Regions from separate parts of the Cupriavidus sp. WKF15 genome, predicted to be linked through region 1. Evidence: predicted binding sites of a transcription regulator. Region 1 holds the regulator's gene; the other holds the start of a gene.
What was found. The regulator FNR, encoded in region 1, switches genes on or off when oxygen is low (the NO sensors DNR and NnrR bind a similar motif). The targets are predictions, from matches to a motif close to TTGATNNNNATCAA.
Positions count from the first base shown of each region.

Region 1 (3,413 bases):
AGATTGCCCGGTCACCGGCAAGTACCAGTGCACGAACCTCTTGCACGCGCCCATATGGGCAGACATGGCCTCCGGCTAAAGTCCGCCTCGGCCGCAAGAAAAACGGATATCGGAAGCAGGGCCAGCAATGACTGCACCACGGCCGCAAAGCCAGCCGGACTTTTGAACAGATATTGTGAACCGGATGGACTGCGGAAAGGTTCGGTGCCGAATTGTCGGCGCTTTGCCCGAAACCCTGGGCGCGCCCCCTTTTTGGAAGGGCTGCCGGGCGCCGCTCGGAACCACGCCGCGCGATACCGCAATGGAGATGATTGTATGGCATTCCAGCCCACACCTGCAACCACCGCGCGGCGCCAGAGCGTATGGAGTGGTTTCAGAACACCAGGCAGAACCCATGCTCTGCCAGGGAATGTGGCAACAACACCGCTCGGCCGATTCCCAATGCACCGAATGCCATGACGGCCAAGCCGGCCCCGACCCTTACCCAGCTCCGTCGCGACCAGGCGCGCAAAAGCCCCGAAAAGCTCGACAGCGCCAGCAGATTAGGCAACGTACCGAGGCCAAAGGCGCCCATCACCAGCGCCCCCGAGGGCGCATTTCCGGCCAGCAAAGCAAGGGCCAGGGCCCCATAAACCATGCCGCAGGGCACCAAACCCCAAGCCAGTCCCATCCCATAGCGGCGTGCCAGGCCGCCCCGCCGAGCCTTGGCTTCCGTCGTCTTTCTGCCCAATCGAGCCATGCCGGCGGCACTGGCGCTAACCGCACGCGCCGCGAGGCGCTCCAGCCACACGATGGTAAAGGCCTCGCCGCGTATCAAGCGCCAGCCAGACAGTAGCAGCAAGGCGCTGCCGACTCCGAACAGCCAGCGCTGGACGGGCAGATAGTCCTGACGCCAGGCCGTCGCCCCCAAGGCGCCCAGCAGCGCACCAAGCAGCATGTAAGTGGAAATACGCCCGACATGCATGACAAGGAGCTCCACGAGCCAGTCCTGTGGGCGCCGCACAACGGCAACGGGTACGCCGGCGGCGCGTTGCTCGACAGCCAGCGCTACGCCACCACACATGGCAGCGCAGTGGAAGCCCCCTAGCAAGGCGAGCATGAAAACACTGAGTAGCACACCAAAAGTCAACTGCAACTCCCTACCGCATCACATCGCGCGTTAAAATGCACGTATTGCGCCCTCGCCGCTCCAATACTGCAGGTTCCAATTGCTAACATCCATCCCCGTCACCGAGATGTCGCCCCGTTGCTCCACTTGCGGCATGGGGCAATTGTGCCTGCCGGTGGGCATGAGCCAGCAGGACCTGCAGAAGATGGACACCCTGGTGCAGGAACGTGTCCGTGTCCACAAGGGCGAAACTCTTTACCGCATGGGCGATCCGCTGACTGCGGTCTATGCCATTCGCTTCGGCACCCTGAAGACGCATGTCACCACGGAAGACGGCCGCTCGCAAATCACCGGTTTCCACTTGCCAGGCGAAGTGGTTGGCCTCGACGGCCTGGGAGAGATGCAGCACGCCTCGGATGCCACCGCCCTCGAAGACACGGAGGTATGCGTCGTTCGCCTGGCCGATCTCCAGTCGCTGTCCATCGACCTGCCATCGTTGCAGCAGCAGTTCCTGCGCCTGATGGGCAAGGAAATCTCGCATGACCAGCTCATGCTCGTCACGCTTGGCTCCATGCGCGCCGAGGAGCGGCTTGCCGCGTTCCTCATCAACCTGTCCGAGCGCTTGTCCGCCCGCGGGTATTCGTCGACCGAGTTCGTCATGCGCATGAGCCGGGAAGAAATCGGCAGCTACCTGGGTCTGAAGCTCGAAACGGTCAGCCGTCTGTTCTCACGATTTGCCGAGGCCGGCTTGATCCAGATCCGTCAACGTCACGTCAAGCTAGTCGACATGGCGGGCATCAAGCAAGTCTACAGCCGCTCCTGCTGAGGCCATCTGACCGCCTCGCGTGGCAAGGCGGTCAATTCCTGCCGCTTCTTACTCCAGCTCGTCCGTTTCGCTGAGCTTTGTCGGCATGGTGTACAGCGTCAGTCCGCTGGACAATGCGCAGAATATCCAGGCCAGCAGGAAACCGATCGTATAGACCGCCTCGCGCGAGGCCTCGATCGGCTGACCGAAGAAATTCAGGTCGCCAGGGTCCACCACGGAAAACACAGTTGCCGTGGCAACCCCGGCCATCAGGAACGCCGGCCACAGTACCCACATCAGCCAGCGCAGCCTCATGGCTGCCTCGCTTGCGGTGCCTTGGCACTGCCCGAGGCACCTGCCACCTTCTCGACAACCAGGCCATGCCGGGCCACACCATCGACCACTGGCCGGTCAGGATGAGTGGAAGCCAGCCAGATAGTCACGCCGCAAGCCACCATGGCCAGCAACGGACCACTCATCAGCAGCCACGGCCACGGCTCTTTCCACCACGGATTGCTTTCTTGCATCGCCTTGCCCCCTTCGTCAACGCCTCATCGAGGCGCTCGCGGTTTGGTACGGCACAGCGCCGACGCGCCGTGCCGCCCTTAGCATCACAAATTGCGTGGCACGATGAAACTGGTAGATTGCCTGATTTGCGCACTACCTTGCCCCGCACCTTCGCTGGTCACTGTCACGCTGATCTTGTGCGTACCTTGCGCGGCATCGTCGATCGGCACGCGAATCCGGATCGGCACCAGCCTGTTCGATGTCGGCGCCAGAGCCTGCGCGTCCGGATCGTACTCGACGGTCATGTTCTTCAGTTCGTCGCTCTCGGCCTTCACGCTGATGCGCATGGGCGCCTCGGTGGTATTGATGAGTTGCAGTCGATAGACGTTTTCGATCCAGCGCCCGTCCACCTCACGCCCAAGCGCCCCGCGGTCACGGATGATGTCCACTTTCAATGGCGTGCGCAGCGCAAGCGAAGCCACGAAACCTGCAACCATCACCAGCCAGATAATCGAGTAGATGATGGTCCGCGGCCGCACCAGCCGCTTGCGCGCCGCAGCGGCCGACAGCGCCTTGCGCATGGCATTCTCGGACGTATAGCGGATCAGCCCGCGCGGGTAGTCCATCTTGTCCATGACCTGGTTGCATGCATCGATGCAGGCACCGCAACCGATGCACTCGTATTGCAACCCGTCACGGATATCGATGCCGGTCGGGCACACCTGCACGCAGATGCTGCAGTTGACGCAGTCACCTAGCCCGGCCTGGTGATGATCCACCTTGCGCGACCGGCTGCCGCGCGGCTCGCCGCGCCCGACGTCGTAGGTGACCACATAGGTGTCGGGGTCGACCATCACGCTCTGGAACCGCGCATACGGACACATGTACTTGCAGACCTGCTCGCGCATGAAGCCTGCATTCCCCCACGTGGCGAAGGCGTAAAAAAGCATCCAGAACGCCTGCCACGGACCCAGCGAGAAGCTCAGTACCTGG
Region 1 is NZ_CP119572.1:1,343,619-1,347,031, reverse strand. Features, by position in the region: gene CupriaWKF_RS06405 (sulfite exporter TauE/SafE family protein) at 374-1,129, opposite strand; gene fnr (fumarate/nitrate reduction transcriptional regulator Fnr) at 1,209-1,934, shown strand; gene CupriaWKF_RS06395 (hypothetical protein) at 1,983-2,228, opposite strand; gene CupriaWKF_RS06390 (FixH family protein) at 2,225-2,440, opposite strand; gene ccoG (cytochrome c oxidase accessory protein CcoG) at 2,525-3,413, opposite strand, start outside.

Region 2 (3,413 bases), on a different replicon from region 1:
GAGCGAAGAAGGCATCCTGGTCGGAATCTCGTCGGGCGCGACCCTGGCCGCGATTGCCGCCAAGCTGTCCGAACTTCCGGCCGGCACGCGCGTGCTCGGCTTCAACTACGACACCGGCGAGCGCTACCTGACGGTCGAAGGCTTCCTGCCAGCCTGAGGCTCGCGCCCGTGCGCCGGCTGGCAACGCCGGCGCGCGGTTGAACGGGCTGAACGGGCTGAATGGATTCAGTGCGACAGCAACAGCGGTACCCCGGCCTGCCGCACCAGCGTGCGCGTGGTGCCGCCCAGCATGCGCTCGCGCAGGCGGCTGCGGCCGTAGCCGCCTGCCACCAGCAAGCCCGCATTCAGTTCCTGCGTCAGCCGCAGCAGCACCTCCCCCGGCTGTCCACCACGCTGGACCCGCAGCCAGGCGGTCACCCCGTGGGCGGCCAGCCACTGCAGCAGGCGTTCGCCACCCGCTTGCTGCTCGTCTTCACCACTGTCGCCGGCCACCACCACGACCGTCACGGCAGAAGCCTTCGCCAGCAACGGCAGCGCGTCGCTCACCGCGCGCGCCGCCGGCTGGCTCCCGTCCCAGCCCACCAGCACATGCGCTTGCGGCGCCAGCTTGGCGCCGGCAGGCACCAGCAGGACCGGGCGCCCCGCATTCAGCAGCGCATACTCGGCTTCCTCCGCCATCAGCGCCGGCGCGTTGTCGCCGGCCTGCAAGGGCGGCGGCAGGATCAGGTCCGCGAAGCGGCCTTCCGTGGCCAGCGCCCAGCCGGTTTCGGCTTCGACCACCACATGGCGGCAGGCTAGGGTGGCGTCAGGCGAGGCCACCGCGGCTTGCAGTGTGGCCAGGTTCTCGTCGATGGTGCGCTGCAGGTCCGCCGCTGCCCGCGCGGCGTACTTTCCGGCTTCCTCGCCGGCGCCGCGGAACGGCTCCAGCCGCGTGCCGGTTGCGGTCAGGCCCACCAGCCCGGCGCCAAAGTGCCGGCACAAGGCCAGTGCGGCTTCCAGGCGCGCCGCGCGCGCGGGGTCGTCGTCCAGCGCGACAAGGATCGTCTTGTAGTCCATTCGCTCTTTGCTCCGTGGAATCGGGTGCCATCCGGCGTGAACCAGTGTAGACATTGGTGCGCCAGGTGCGTGATCGGCATCAAGACAGCATGATTCCGCTTGATGCCATACCTCGGGGAAGCGTACCAGAGACTTCCGGGCGGGCTCGGGCCTGCCGCGGTTCTGACGGCCTTAGTTCCCCCTCCGCCAGCTCAAATCTTGATGCCGGTCAAGCTGAGATCGTCCGCTGCGACTACCCTGAATCAGAAGGGCCACGCGTTGCCTCATCCGATTTGCCGTTTTCCGACCATTCGCCGCGACTCACTGGAGGTTCACCATGTACCAGCGCATCCTGCTCGCCGTAGACGGCAGCCAGTCTTCCGACCTCGCCCTGAGCCAGGCCATCATCCTCGCCAGCGCAACCGGCGCCGAGGTCAAGGCCTTGTTCGTTGCCGATGACAGCGATGCGTTCTTCGATGCCGCCTATTTCGACGCCAGGGCCGTGATGGAGGGCATCCTCGCCTACGGCCGCAAGGCCCTGGCAGAGGCCGCGGACAAGCTGGAGGCGGCGGGCATCAGGCATACGACCCAGCTGGTCGAGAAGCCGGTGGCCCCCGGGCAGATCTCGTCGACCATCGTCGCCCAGGCCGATACCTGGAGCGCCGACCTGATCGTACTCGGCACGCATGGCCGGCGCGGCGTGCGGCGCATGCTGATGGGCAGCGTTTCCGAGGGCGTGGTCAGCAAGACCAGCCGGCCGGTGCTGCTGATCCGCAGCGAAGTGGAAGGCTAGCGAGCAGCACATGCGCAGGCGCACGATGCCTGAAACCATGCGCGCCATGGTCCTGGAACAAGCCGGCCAGCCACTGCGGCTGCGCCAGGTGCCGGTGCCCGAACCGGGCCCCGGCGAGGTCCGCATTGCCGTCAGCGCGTGCGGGGTCTGCCGCACCGACCTGCATATCGCCGACGGCGAGCTGGCGCACCCGAAGTCCCACCTGATTCCCGGCCACGAGATTGTCGGCCGCATCGACGCCTGCGGTGCGGGCGTCGATGCATTCACGCTCGGCGAGCGCGTGGGCGTGCCGTGGCTGGGCCATACCTGTGGCCACTGCCGCTACTGCACGTCCGGGCGCGAGAACCTGTGCGACACGCCGGCCTTCACCGGCTACACGCGCAACGGCGGCTACGCTGAATACACCATTGCCGACAGCCGCTACTGTTTCCGGATTCCGGAGGGCTACGACGACGAACATGCCGCACCGCTGCTGTGCGCCGGCCTGATCGGCCTGCGCACCTTGCGCATGGCCGGCGATGCCCGCCGTGTCAGCATCTACGGCTTTGGCGCGGCCGCGCACCTGGTGGCACAGATCGCCGTCGCGGAAGGCCGGCAAGTCTATGCCTTCACCCGGGCCGGCGATGCGGGCGCGCAACAGCTCGCGCGCGATACGGGCGCCTGCTGGACCGGCGCCAGCGAGCAGGCGCCGCCCGACACGCTGGACGCGGCGCTGATCTTCGCTCCGGTGGGGGCGCTGGTGCCGCTGGCGCTGCAGGCAGTCGGCAAGGGCGCCACGGTGGTCTGCGGCGGTATCCATATGAGCGACATCCCCGCGTTCCCCTACCGGCTGCTGTGGGAAGAGCGACGCGTCGTCTCCGTCGCGAACCTGACCCGCGCCGACGGCGAGGCGCTGATGGGGATCGCCGCCCGCACGCCCTTGCATACGCATACAACCGCCTATCCGCTCGACGCAGCCAACCAGGCCCTGGCCGACCTGCGCGGCGGCCGCCTTGCCGGCGCGGCAGTCCTGCGCGTCCACGCCTGACCGGCGCCAGCGTCGCCGAGGCGGCGCGTGGCTATTGCACACTTCGCGCCACTGGCCGGACAATTCCGCCATGCGGGATTTCCCCGCCCGGAGCCCATGATGAGAATCCGCCTGGCAATCGTAGCCTCGCTCGCGTGCGTGGCAGGCCTGACCCTGGGCGCCTGCTCGGCACTGCAACCGGAACAGACCGGGCAGCGGCTGATCGGCAGCGACCAGGGTGCGGTCCGCAGTACATTCGGCGAACCCACCGACACCTTCAGTTTTCCGAACGGTACGTCGCGCTGGCTCTACTCCGGGCAGCCACTCGGGCATACGGTCTATGCTGCGGACTTTGACGCCACAGGCAAGCTTGTCGGCTATCGGCAGATGCTGACGGAAGCAGAAATCTATCAGGCGCAGGTTGGCGTCTGGACCAAGCAGGATGTGATCGAGCGCTTCGGCAAGCCGCGCGAGCCCACCCAGTATTACCCGCTGATGAAGCGCGAGGCCTGGACCTACCGGATGTACAAGGACGGCTACCAGACCGCGCATTTCAGCTGCTACTTCGACGAGAACGGC
Region 2 is NZ_CP119573.1:166,922-170,334, forward strand. Features, by position in the region: gene cysK (cysteine synthase A) at 1-157, shown strand, start outside; gene CupriaWKF_RS18105 (universal stress protein) at 226-1,056, opposite strand; gene CupriaWKF_RS18110 (universal stress protein) at 1,373-1,828, shown strand; gene CupriaWKF_RS18115 (zinc-dependent alcohol dehydrogenase family protein) at 1,854-2,855, shown strand; gene CupriaWKF_RS18120 (hypothetical protein) at 2,955-3,413, shown strand, end outside.
Region 2: CupriaWKF_RS18110 (universal stress protein) is a predicted target of FNR. The motif match lies at 1,255-1,268, and genes of this name have one in related genera.